Regions from separate parts of the Photobacterium sp. J15 genome, predicted to be linked through region 2. Evidence: predicted binding sites of a transcription regulator. Region 2 holds the regulator's gene; each other region holds the start of a gene.

Region 1 (4,225 bases), 660 kb from region 2:
AGACTGGGTTAATGCCAGATTTTCAGCGGCTTTACTCACACTTCGCGTACTTGCCACCTCTTCAAAAACAGCAAGCTGCTTCAGTGAATAACGCATTCAAAACTCCTATTACCAATGCAAATCGTTCCTTATCGCCAAGAATATCAATTTTTGTGATTGGGGTTAAAGAAATTATCAATTTTACTCAAGACTTTGCTCCCACTTATTCTGACGCTCAGTAATTCACGTCACACAGAGGAGGAAAAGTGACATTACTAACCAAAGCGCAAACACGCATCCCGCACCGGAGTGTCAGTAAACTTAAAGGAGAATTTTGACATGGCTGCGTCAACAGCAACCAATAATAACCATAACTTCACTCCGAAGGAGATGATGAAACAGGCAGAAGTGTACGCGGTTGGCAAAGCTTCTAAACCAACCCGCACCACGATCTCACTGGCGATTACCGCCGGTGTCTTCATCGGCCTGGCTTTCGTGTTCTACATCACTGTAACCACAGGCAGCAACCTGGGCTGGGGCCTGAACCGTCTGTTCGGTGGCCTGGCATTCAGTATGGGCCTGATCCTGGTCGTAATTTGCGGCGGTGAACTGTTCACCAGTACAGTTCTGTCTTCCATCGCCCGTGCCAATAAACACATAACCACCGGCCGTATGCTGGCAACCTGGGGCAAAGTTTACTTCGGTAACTTCCTGGGGGCGATGCTGCTGCTAAGCCTGGTAACCATGGGGAGCCTTTACCAACTGGACGGCGGCCAGTGGGGTCTTAACGCCCTGCACGTTGCCCAGCACAAACTTCACCACCAGCCACTGGAAGCTTTCTCTCTGGGTGTGTTGTGTAACCTGTTGGTTTGTCTTGCCATCTGGATGACCTTCTGCTCAAACAACATGATGACCAAAATGGCCATGATGATCCTGCCGGTTGCAATGTTTGTCAGCACCGGTTTTGAGCACAGCGTCGCAAACATGTTCATGATCCCGCTGGGTATTACTATTCAGAACATTGCCCCGGAATCATTCTGGCTGAACCTGGGAGTTTCGCCTGAACAGTTTGCCGACCTCAATATCCATAACTTCATTTTTGCCAACCTGATCCCAGTCACCCTGGGCAACATTGTTGGCGGCGGCGTGCTTGTCGGCCTGAGCTACTGGTCTATCTTCAGCTCAAATAAGACGCACCAAGCCACTGCAACCATCATCACCCCGGATTTTTCTAACTCCACTGTTTTAAACAAGGACAACGCTATGCTTCAGGAAAACCTATTAGTGAACGATTACATGCGTCCAGCAACTACGACTCTGCAACCAGGTATGCCTGTTGCACAAGCGCTGGATATTCTGATGAAAGAAGAACAGTCAGGTGCGCCGGTTCTGTCCAGCGACAACCGCCTTGTTGGCTTCTTCTCTGTTCATGATGCGCTGGTTGACCTGTGGTGTAACGACTACATGCCAGATGCAGAATGCAAAGTGCAGGATCTGATGAAGCATGAAATCCAGACAGTAAGCCCAGACAACTCAATTCTGGAAATTGCTGAGTACATGAGTATCGACAAGAACATCCTGTACCCGGTAAGCAGCAGCGGTATCGCAACTCAAATGACTACCCAGTCACTGACTGAACGTGCCCGCACTATGGTTGTAAGCCGTCCGCAAAGCTTCCCGGTTGTCAAAGACGAGCAACTGGTTGGTATGATCAGCCGCCACGATATCATCAAGGCCCTACGCCCGGTATACGGCAGCCTGGTTTCTGTTTCTGAGTTAGACCAAGCTCAGGCTAAAACTGAAACAGCTTAATCGCTGAACCACCTGCCGGTATATCCGGCAGGTTTTCTTTTTTCCTCCTCATTACGCCTCCACATCCGGCAAGGATTTAATTAAGAACAAATAAACCACACTAACATCGGATTTTTTCTACATATACGTGATAAAATTATGGTATAAACCAAACGCAAACGATTGCGTGACCTGCAAAAGCAGTTCGATGCAATATCTCTATTGCTACCAATGCGAGGTTATGGCCGCCCATGAAAAGTGATATTCAAATCTGTCGTGACACCACACTGACCCCAATTGAGCAAATCGCAGAACAAGCAGGAATTCTACCGGACGACTTATCTCCCCAGGGCAGCCTGAAAGCGAAAGTAAAGCCCTCTATCCTCAATCGTCTGAGTGACCAAAAAGAAGGCAAATTAGTACTGGTTACCGCCATTACCCCGACTCCGCTAGGCGAAGGCAAAACCGTAACCACCATCGGACTGGCTCAAGGGCTGGCCAAAATCAACCAAAGCGTTATGGCGTGCATCCGCCAGCCATCAATGGGGCCGGTTTTTGGCGTCAAAGGTGGCGCAGCCGGTGGAGGCTACAGTCAGGTAGCTCCAATGGAAAAGCTGAACCTGCACCTGACCGGCGATATCCACGCGGTCAGCGCAGCCCACAACCTCGCAGCAGCAGCACTGGATGCCCGGATTTACCATGAACAGCGCCATGGTTACGATGCATTTGAAGAAAAGACCGGTCTAAAGGCACTGCGCATTGATATCAACCGTATCAGCTGGAAGCGCGTAATGGATCACAACGATCGCGCCCTGCGTATGATCACGGTCGGCAACAATGAGCCGGGCAAAACCATCAATGGCATTGCCCGTGAAGACGGCTTTGATATCTCGGCGGCTTCTGAGCTGATGGCTATCCTTGCCCTGTCAAAAGATCTCAAGGACATGCGCCAACGTATCGGCCGCACCGTTATGGCTTATAACCTTGATGGTGAACCGGTAACTGCTGAAGACCTCAAAGTTGCCGGAGCCATGGCTGTCACTATGTGTGAAGCCATTGAGCCAACCCTGATGCAAACCCTGGAAGGTGTTCCAACATTAATCCATGCAGGCCCATTCGCCAATATTGCCCACGGCAACTCATCTGTCATTGCTGATCGAATTGCCCTGAAGCTGAGCGACTTCACCATTACCGAAGGCGGCTTCGGTTCAGACATGGGTTTCGAGAAAGCCTGTAACATCAAAGCGCAGCAAGCTGATCGCGGACCGGATTGTGCGGTTGTCGTTGCAACACTGCGAGGCCTTAAAGCCAACTCTGGCTTGTATGATCTGCGCCCGGGCCAGGCATTGCCTGAAGCAATTTTTGCTCCGGATGAACAGGCACTGCAGGCTGGTTTTGCCAACCTGAAATGGCATATCCGTAACGCAGCCAAATACGGGATCCCGGTGGTAGTAGCAATCAACCGCTTCCCACAGGACACTGATGCTGAACTTACCCAGCTAAAAGCCATGGTTGAAGCCGAAGAGTTTGGCTGCCATGTCGATGTAGCAATCAGCGAAGCATTCGGTAAAGGTGGCGAAGGAGCGATTGAGCTAGCCAACGCGGTCGTAAAAGCTTGTGAAACACAGGCTCAATTCAAGCCGCTGTACAACCTTGAACAGACTCTGGAAGAGAAATTGATGACTGTGGCAGAAGTCGGTTACGGCGGCCGAGGCATTGAACTTTCCGATCTAGCTAAAAAGCAACTGGCTGAACTTAAAGCTCAGGGTCACGACAATCTGGCAGTTTGCATGGCAAAAACCCCGCTATCTATCAGCCATGATCCGAGTCTCAAAGGTGCTCCGACTGATTTCACCATTCCGATCCGTGAGCTGAAGCTTTGCGCCGGTGCCGGTTTTATCTATGCACTGTGCGGCAATGTTATGACCATGCCGGGCCTACCTGAAAAGCCGGCCTTCATGGAAATGGATATTGATGAAGACGGTAACATCACTGGTTTGAGCTGATCTTCAACTCACTTCCACCCTATCTATTCATCCCGATCACGGGATGAATAGATATAGTCTCTGTCCGCAAACGTCCTCACCCACTCCGGCTTATACACCACCAGCAACGTCATCGCCATCCCGTTGAGTAGTGCTTCAGGAAATAACAGCAAAGGCAGTAATGCCAGATAATTTTCAACAATGTAGTGCCATGAATACAGGTTGCTGAAAAATACCCAACCGCTGGTCAGCAACAAATGAACCGCCATTGTCAGTGCGCCGTTGAAGAAAGCCCCGACAAAGAGGTAAACAAACAAATGCCTGGGCAGGAAACGGTAGGTAAAGAGGAAAAAGCCGTAACTAAAGGTTATCGGCAACACAACTCCCGTCATGGCATACAGCCCGACATCCGGCCAGGCAACCATCCCAAACAAGCTCAACCCCACAACAGGCAAAGAGCCAATCAAAAC
Region 2 (4,225 bases):
GGAGTTAAAAAAAGAGTGTTGATGATTTTATGAACAGCTTTGTGAGAAGTGTCAATTTTTCACTCGTATTGACAAAAAATTGTCAATTAACGACTAAATAATTTAATTAAGCAATTATTTTTATATGCTACAAGTATTAATTAATCAGGTTGGGTATAAGCATAAAAAATAAGAGGTGACATGCACCTCTTATTATATTTTGCTTATCTGAATTTAATTCAGTTGTGACAGAAGCTCTGTACGTCGCTGTTGTGGAATTACAGACCAGTGCGTACCACTTACAGCACCTTCTAATGCCCACAGAAGCTCGATATTAACTGTATCTTTGTGTGTCTCCTGCAATGCTCTGTAAGCATTTAGGGAGCCCGCTTCATACAGTTCTTCAACTGTGCTTATGCCAGCTTTCTTAAGCATTCGCTCGTTGGCAAGGCGAAGGTTTGGCAGATCTTTAATACGGTTCGGTCCGCTTTTGCTTTTGGTTTCCTTATCCTGTTTGGCCGCCTCCAGAGCTCGTTCAGCTTTGCTGACAATTCTTTGAGGCTCATTCCACCATTCTTCAGGAATAGCATATTGCTTAGTTACAACAGGGAAGCCACGTTTTTTATAAACGTAAGGTTCCAGACCTGCTTTCTTATATTCTTCTTCGTTGTCGGCATTAGCACGTAAATGCAATTTGTCATTTACTACAAGCGCAAACATTGTTTCGCCTGAAAATATGCCAAAACCGCCAAACATTGAACGAGATTTAATATTCTCGAAACAATTAAATAATCTTAATGATTCTTTAAGTACTGGTTTGTCCATGCGTCTTCTCGGTGATAAATATTGTGAAATATCTTCGAGTCACCTAAAACAAGAGCGAGGATTCAGAATAGCAAAATTTACAAAAAGACTATGTCAGCGATAAGTTAAAGTCTGACATAGCCATTTGCTACATCCATCGGCAACCCCGCTACCATAAGTGACATAGTTCATAAAACTAAACACTTTTAGGCCGGAAGCTTTGCGTCCCAATCTTTCGAATGGTTTGCCTTGTTCGTGACGCTATTAATATATCTTAAGTTATGATTTTTGACCTTGCTCCCATTTTTAAAAGTGTGATCTTGGTCCAATAAATTAGTTCGTTTTTTGGGCTCTCGACGCATTTTTCATATCGATTGTTCATATTGAATACTATTTTTTTCACGGATGAAAAAAAAACCGGCGAGTTGCCTCACCGGTTTTATGTGTCAATGTCGACGCAGATTGCAATTACGATTTATGCATTAAGATTCTTAACAGAATTGCGAACCACCAGTTCAGGTGCCATTTCAAAAATCTGATGCTCGTGTTTTTTGTCTTTAACACGTGCAAGTAAGATCTCGATCGCCGTTTGACCCAATCTGCGCTTTGGCTGGTGAATTGTAGTCAGAGGGGGCGAGAAGTAAGGCGCCAAATCGATGTTATCGTACCCGATGATAGAAATATCATCAGGAACACGGATACCAGCCTGTTCAAACGTACTGATCAAGCCCATTGCCATGATGTCGTTAAAACAGAAGATGGCGGTAGGGCGATCTTTCATTTCAATAAAGCGCTTCGCCGCAACAACAGCAGACTCACATTCGAAGTCCCCTTCAAGCAGCCAGTCTTCATTTACGTCCAGCTCAGCTTCCTTCATGGCTTTGTGGAAACCTTTCAGACGTTCCTGACATGTGAGTTTGTCTGTGTGACCGCTCAGACAGCCAATCTTTGTGTGACCTTGTTCGATGAAGTACTTGGTTGCAACATAGCCGCCAAGTTCTGCGTTGTCCTGAATTTTATCCGTGTGCGGGCTTTCCGGACCCCAATCCATAATCACCATTGGCAGATCTTTTTGACGTTCAAGAAGCTCAAGTAGCTTTTCGTCAAGATCTGAGCACATGACAAGCAGGCCATCGACACGTTTTTCTGCCAACATGCGTAGGTAATCTCGTTGCTTGGAAAGATTACCTTCTGTGTTACAAAGAATCAGTGTGTACCCTTGGCTATAGCAGTACTCTTCAACACCGTGAACGACTTCGGCAAAAAACGGGTTGGTTGATTTGGTTACCAGCATTCCGATGGTACGTGTGGTATTACACTTAAGGCTTCGCGCGACGGCACTTGGCGCGTAGTTCAGTTCTTCAACAGCCTCTAATACCTTTTTTTGTGTAGCTTCTGCTACAAAACGGGTTTTGTTGATCACGTGTGAGACTGTTGTCGTTGAGACTCCAGCTAAACGTGCAACATCTTTAATCGTTGCCATACTTATTCTTCTAATAATTTCAGGTCAGAGGTCCCGACCGTTTCATATTCATTTAAATTGATAGTAACAGACAGCAAAATTGTCTTTGTATTTGGTTGTTCAGGCAATTTTGCTGTTTGTTACTGTCTGTTTTATGAACAAATCATCATGTACAAAAACGCCAAAAAGCCGCTGCAACGAGCGGCCTTGCTTCTCGCGTCTTTAACTGACGTTACATTGTTAATCGCTTGCGTTCACATTCTACTGAGTGTAGCGCACAGTGCAACGTTTCTGTATTCCAAGATCTTAAATCTTGATAGATATCAACAAAGTTAATGCACTTTAAGGGTGTTAAGGTGCATATGATGCGTTATTTGTTTGAGCTATTTGATAGTGCTGATAACTTTTGGTTATAAAACATGTGCTTTTGTGACATCTGTCTTGGCAATGCGGAATGAGGTGGGATACCTGACTGCTCTCTCTTCAAGAGAAGCGGAAATCCGGGGCTATTATATTGATATGGGTAAAAATGGGAGTAGAGGTTAGAAAAAACGTCTATTCACTAATGCCGTCTTAAAGCATGAAAACAACAATATCCCGGAGAAATACAAGTTAATGAAACAGGTAAAGCAGGTACGCCTTCAAAACCGGCTTGGCCCTGAAATTGCCGAATTTCGAGAGTCGTGCCAGACCCTTCAGCTCGCTACTGTTGATGCAGAAGGCAAACCTAACGTGAGTTACGCGCCCTTTGCCTTGCTGGATGATGGTTATTATGTGCTGATCAGCCAGATTGCTAAACATGCGCGTAATTTGCTCGAGAATCCGCAAGTGTCTTTGATGATGATTGAAGATGAAGGTACGTCGAAAACGATTTATGCCCGTAAACGGCTGACATTTGAAGCGAATGTCTTTGTGGTTGATCGTGAAACCGAACGTTGGCAGGAAGGTATTGCTGCATTGCAAGAGCGTTTTGGTGAAATTGTTGAAGGGCTAAGCGGTCTGGCTGATTTTTCTCTATTCCGCCTGGAGCCGATTCAGGGATTGTTTGTTAAAGGTTTCGGTCAGGCATTTCAGGTTAGCGGTGATGATCTGGTGGACTTTGTTCATTTGCAGGAAGGACATAAGCGTATTGTAGATGGAAGCGAAGTGACAACACCATCAGAAAAGCTGTAACAGCAGTTCGTATCTTAATGTAAGTTGCAACGTAAATAGTGATTTAAGGCCTGAATGAATATCAGGCCTTTGTTCGTTTAGGTCGTTATAACGGACAATCGCGGAATCGCTTGATCCGGATCATCGTAAGCAGAAGGCTTTCTTGAAGGGGGAAAATTTCGTGTGATAATTGTCATATTGATAACAATATCGGATTTAATTTATGTCCAATAAGAATACGAAAGGTGTACGTTTTGCCTACGTTGCCAGCTTCCTGACCCCGTTTACGTTAATGATTTCTGGTATTTTTGCAGTGCTTTATTCCGCGTACCAAATGAATAAAGGTACAGATGAGCTGAGTTACAGCCACTACTACACAATTATTCGTACTTTCTTTTTGTTTTTTACCTTCTTTGTTGTGTTGGGCGTAACAGCCGCGACCATGAGTGGGATGGTGGCCGGTGCCGGTTACTGGGTACACAGCTCGCTGCTGGACAAGTTGTTGCAGGCAATTCCGGTTGCAGGTTTAATCATAGCAGCGCTTGCCATTCTGAAGTGGTTTTTCCAGCATATTAAAGGTATGAAGCTACTGAGCCAGAATAAGGCAATCGAGTTGTAAAAATCGAAGCGAATCATAACTAATATATAACCGAAGCCCTATGGCTTCGGTTTTTTTATGCCTGAATTAGAGTGAATTTAAAGCTTCTATAGACGGTGTTAAATGTATTAATCAATGACTTTTTATATTTAATTTATTGATTCTTTCAATTTAATCTTCTTCGGTTTTTATAGTTATACGCATTTTTTAAATTATTTTCCTGCTTAATT
Region 3 (4,225 bases), 1.5 Mb from region 2:
AACACTTCGGCATGAGGCTGCCCGGCCTGGTAGTGATATCCTTCGCCCACGATATCTTCGCCATGGGCGATAACACAGCCAACATTCGGATTCGGAGCAGTCGTAAATCGGCCACGTTTTGCCAGCTTAATGGCACGCAGCATCATGGCATGATCAATAGATGAGAACATCTGGCTTCGTTTCACTTCACGGAGTTATCGCTTGAAACAACGTTAACTCACTTACTTTTCCAACTTGGCGATTTCTTCACCAAATTCACGAATATCTTCAAAGCTTCGGTAAACAGAAGCAAACCGGATATAAGCAACCTTATCCAGCTCTTTCAGCGCTTCCATCACCAGATTACCGATCATTTCTGACGGCACTTCGCGCTCACCTGTCGCACGAAGACGGGATTTAATCGTATTAATTGAACGTTCAATGTCATCCGTGCTGACCGGACGCTTTTCCAGTGCACGCTGAATACCACCGCGAAGCTTATCTTCATTAAACGGTTCGCGGTTGCCGTTGGTTTTAATTACCCGCGGCATCACAAGTTCTGCAGTTTCGAACGTTGTATAACGTTCATTACAGGCCAAACACTGGCGACGACGACGGACCTGATGGCCGTCTGCAACCAGACGGGAATCGATTACTTTGGTGTCATTTGCACCACAAAAAGGACAATGCATCATGCCTCCTCAAATTCGTCGACTCAGTGTAACCCATTTCAGTCATATATAGAGAGTATTCAGGTGTTTTTTCTGGCTATTTATGCTGCAAAAAGGCAAAAACCAATGGAAATCGCGTAATAAAAAAGGGCCTGCCTGGTGGCATGCCCTTTTCGTTGCGATTAATGCACCTTTTTCAGTGCTGTGTCCGAAGCATTAAAATGCCCGGAAAATCATGCATAAACAGGAAGGCGTTTACATATTTCCAGTACTTTTGCTTTTGTTGCTTCAATCACTTCCGGATTCTCGGTGTTATCCATCACATCACACATCCAACCAGCCAGAGCTTTCGAATCATCAACCGTAAAGCCACGACGAGTGATCGCTGGTGTACCAACGCGAATACCCGAAGTTACAAACGGGCTGCGAGGATCATTCGGTACACTGTTCTTGTTCACAGTAATATTTGCAGAACCCAGCGCCGCATCAGCTTCTTTACCGGTAATGCCTTTGTCGATCAAATCAACCAGGAACAGGTGGTTTTCAGTACCGCCAGAAACAATCTTGTAACCGCGATCCATGAACACCTCAACCATTGCTTTAGCATTCTCTACAACGCGAGCCTGGTATTCTTTAAATTCCGGTTCCATTGCTTCTTTGAATGCCACCGCTTTAGCTGCGATAACATGCATCAGCGGGCCACCCTGACCGCCAGGAAATACTGCTGAGTTCAGTTTCTTGTAAAAGTCTTCGCCTGCGCTTGACAGAATCAGACCACCACGCGGACCCGCCAGCGTTTTGTGAGTTGTTGTAGTCACTACATGAGCATGAGGAACCGGGTTCGGGTAAACACCAGCAGCAATCAGACCGGCAACGTGCGCCATATCAACAAAGAAGTACGCACCAACTTTATCGGCGATTTCACGCATGCGCTTCCAGTCAACAACCTGAGAATAAGCAGAGAAGCCACCGATGATCATCTTCGGTTTGTGCTCTAGTGCCAGCGCTTCCACTTCGGCGTAGTCAATCTGGCCGTTTTCATCGATACCGTAAGGGATGATGTTATAAAGCTTACCAGAGAAGTTTACCGGTGAGCCGTGAGTCAGGTGACCGCCATGTGCCAGGCTCATACCCAGAACAGTATCACCGGCATTCAGCAGTGCCATGTAAACTGCGTTGTTCGCCTGCGAACCGGAGTGTGGCTGAACGTTCGCATACTCTGCACCAAACAGTTGGCAAGCACGCTCAATAGCCAGCTGCTCAGCCTTGTCGACATACTCACAACCGCCGTAGTAGCGCTTGCCCGGGTAACCTTCGGCATATTTGTTTGTTAGCTGAGAACCTTGTGCTTCCATTACACGCGGGCTGGTGTAGTTTTCAGAAGCAATCAACTCGATGTGCTCTTCCTGACGCGCAGTCTCTTCCTGAATGGCTGCAAAAAGTTCTGCGTCATAATCGGCAATATTCATGTCGCGTTTTAGCATCTGTATCTCCTGACTCAGATTGTTCTCATACAATTCACATAATCACCTGGATATTTCAAAACCTTATGTGAACTGGTGGTAATCACTATTTTTCTATCAAAAAGGCAAAACCACAAAGCTAGGCGCCGCCTGGACGCAAACGTTTTCGTTCCGCCAATATCTAACGCTGTATATTACATAATTTGATCTAAATCAGATAGCCCTGATTTAGCTTTTTATTGTCATTTCTGTTTCTAAATTTTCAACAATTGCATGAATTGTTTTCATCTTGGTGAATGCCTCACCAATATCAATAAATACCCATTTAGACAGAATACAAGTGCAAAGGGAAGATTATCATTTACATTTTCGTAAACAGCACCTTACACAGCTCGGCAGGCTCTTTCCAGCTCTGTCTTCTTTTTTATAACAGTTCCAACTTATTATTGCGCCTCCCAAAAATAAGGAGAATTGAGTTGAGCGGTTATTATCACTCCCGAAAAGAAAATATTATTGCGATCCTTACCGGTACTTTTGTCGTTTCGCAAGGGGTGTTCTTTCTTCAGCAGGCAGACCTGTTAACTGGCGGTACCACCGGACTGGCATTGTTACTAAGTCAGTTTATCGACCTGTCTTTCGGCCAGCTATATTTCCTGCTCAATACACCATTCTACCTAATGGCCTGGTTCCGGATGAGCAAACGCTTTGCCATTACCAGCATTCTCTCTGGTGGTATGGTATCTGTAATTACAGATAACCTTCACCATGTGCTTGAAATCAGCCGCCTTGAACCAATGTACTGCGCAGTGATCGGTGGCCTTTTGATGGGACTGGGTATGCTGATCCTATTCCGTCACCAAACCAGCCTAGGCGGCTTCAATGTCCTGGTGCTGTATCTGCAGGAAAAGTTTGGTATGTCGGCTGGCAAACTTCAGATGGGAATTGATATCAGTATTTTGATCGCCTCTTTCTTTCTGGTCAGCCCGGTTATCCTCGGCTGCTCAGTAATCGGCGCGATCATACTGAACCTGGTGCTGGCCATGAACCACAAACCAGGCCGCTACCAGGGAGCAGCTGTCGCAAGTTAATGCAACGCTGGCAAATTAGCGATAAATAATAAAAAGGCCTGTCGTATGACAAGCCTTTTTTACTTCTGTTTGTTAGATAACGCGTTTTTCGCTCCGGATCCTAAAATTTCTTTTGCAAAGCTGTATCATTCTTTAGCAAAGAGGAAGCGCGGAGTTTATAAGCATAAATGAGCACTTCCGATGCAGATAAAGGATGAAACAGCAAAGAAAAAGAATTTTAGATGGCGTCTTCATCCTCTTCACCAGTCCTGATGCGCACAACGCGCTCAACATCGAACATGAAAATCTTACCGTCACCGATCTTACCGGTTTGCGCTGTTTCGATGATGGTGTCGACACATTGATCAGCCACTTCATCTGCTACAACAATTTCCAGTTTCACTTTTGGCAGGAAGTCCACCATGTATTCTGCACCGCGGTATAACTCGGTATGACCTTTCTGACGGCCGAAACCTTTAACTTCGGAAACAGTCATGCCTGTGATACCTACTTCTGCCAGAGCTTCCCGAACATCATCAAGCTTAAAAGGCTTAATAACAGCTTCAATTTTCTTCATCTTTCATCGTCCTTTTCTGAGCAGAGATCCACCGGTGCGCCAGGCGTCACCAACTGCCTGATTAATATTGGTAGTATTATCACAGATCTGAGGCTGAAAGCTCAATCTGATCACCAGCCTTTTGCATGCGGTTTTTCGGTATGAACAATAACTTCTGAGTCCATCATTCTAAGCAGCAATAACACAGCATAGACTAAGACAATACTGTTGAGAGCGACAATGGCTATCCGGCGATATTCCGGCTCCACCAGTGAAGGTAAAAATGGGATAAGACTGAATTTAAAAAACAAAGTGACTGCAGGAATGAAAAAATAAAGCGGGATAAACCCCCACATCTGGCCTCGCATCAAGCCGACCGTAGCTAACACACCAGAAAGCAGAACAAGGATAGCGACAATACTTGGCACAATTCCCACCTGGTTAAAGCTGAAAATAACGGCAAAAGTGTCGAAATAACGAAGCAGGCAG

Evidence for each region. The regulator PurR, encoded in region 2, represses purine synthesis genes. The targets are predictions, from matches to a motif close to TNANGNAAACGTTTNCNTNA.
Region 1: a site for PurR is predicted at 1,942-1,961, ahead of AACQ93_RS04410 (formate--tetrahydrofolate ligase). Genes of this name have one in related genera too.
Region 3: a site for PurR is predicted at 2,266-2,285, ahead of glyA (serine hydroxymethyltransferase). Genes of this name have one in related genera too.

Annotation. Positions count from the first base shown of each region.
Region 1 covers NZ_CAWMUI010000001.1:872,433-876,657, reverse strand. The annotation lists gene AACQ93_RS04420 (LysR substrate-binding domain-containing protein) at 1-96, opposite strand, end outside; gene focA (formate transporter FocA) at 319-1,791, shown strand; gene AACQ93_RS04410 (formate--tetrahydrofolate ligase) at 2,022-3,776, shown strand; gene AACQ93_RS04405 (energy-coupling factor ABC transporter permease) at 3,800-4,225, opposite strand, start outside.
Region 2 covers NZ_CAWMUI010000001.1:1,532,531-1,536,755, forward strand. The annotation lists gene AACQ93_RS07135 (TfoX/Sxy family DNA transformation protein) at 214-804, opposite strand; cyclic di-GMP riboswitch class I at 940-1,042, opposite strand; gene purR (HTH-type transcriptional repressor PurR) at 1,259-2,266, opposite strand; gene hutZ (heme utilization protein HutZ) at 2,861-3,418, shown strand; gene AACQ93_RS07150 (hypothetical protein) at 3,621-4,016, shown strand.
Region 3 covers NZ_CAWMUI010000001.1:2,989,135-2,993,359, forward strand. The annotation lists gene ribD (bifunctional diaminohydroxyphosphoribosylaminopyrimidine deaminase/5-amino-6-(5-phosphoribosylamino)uracil reductase RibD) at 1-170, opposite strand, end outside; gene nrdR (transcriptional regulator NrdR) at 222-671, opposite strand; gene glyA (serine hydroxymethyltransferase) at 884-2,134, opposite strand; gene AACQ93_RS13460 (YitT family protein) at 2,590-3,201, shown strand; gene glnB (nitrogen regulatory protein P-II) at 3,419-3,757, opposite strand; gene AACQ93_RS13470 (hypothetical protein) at 3,868-4,225, opposite strand, start outside.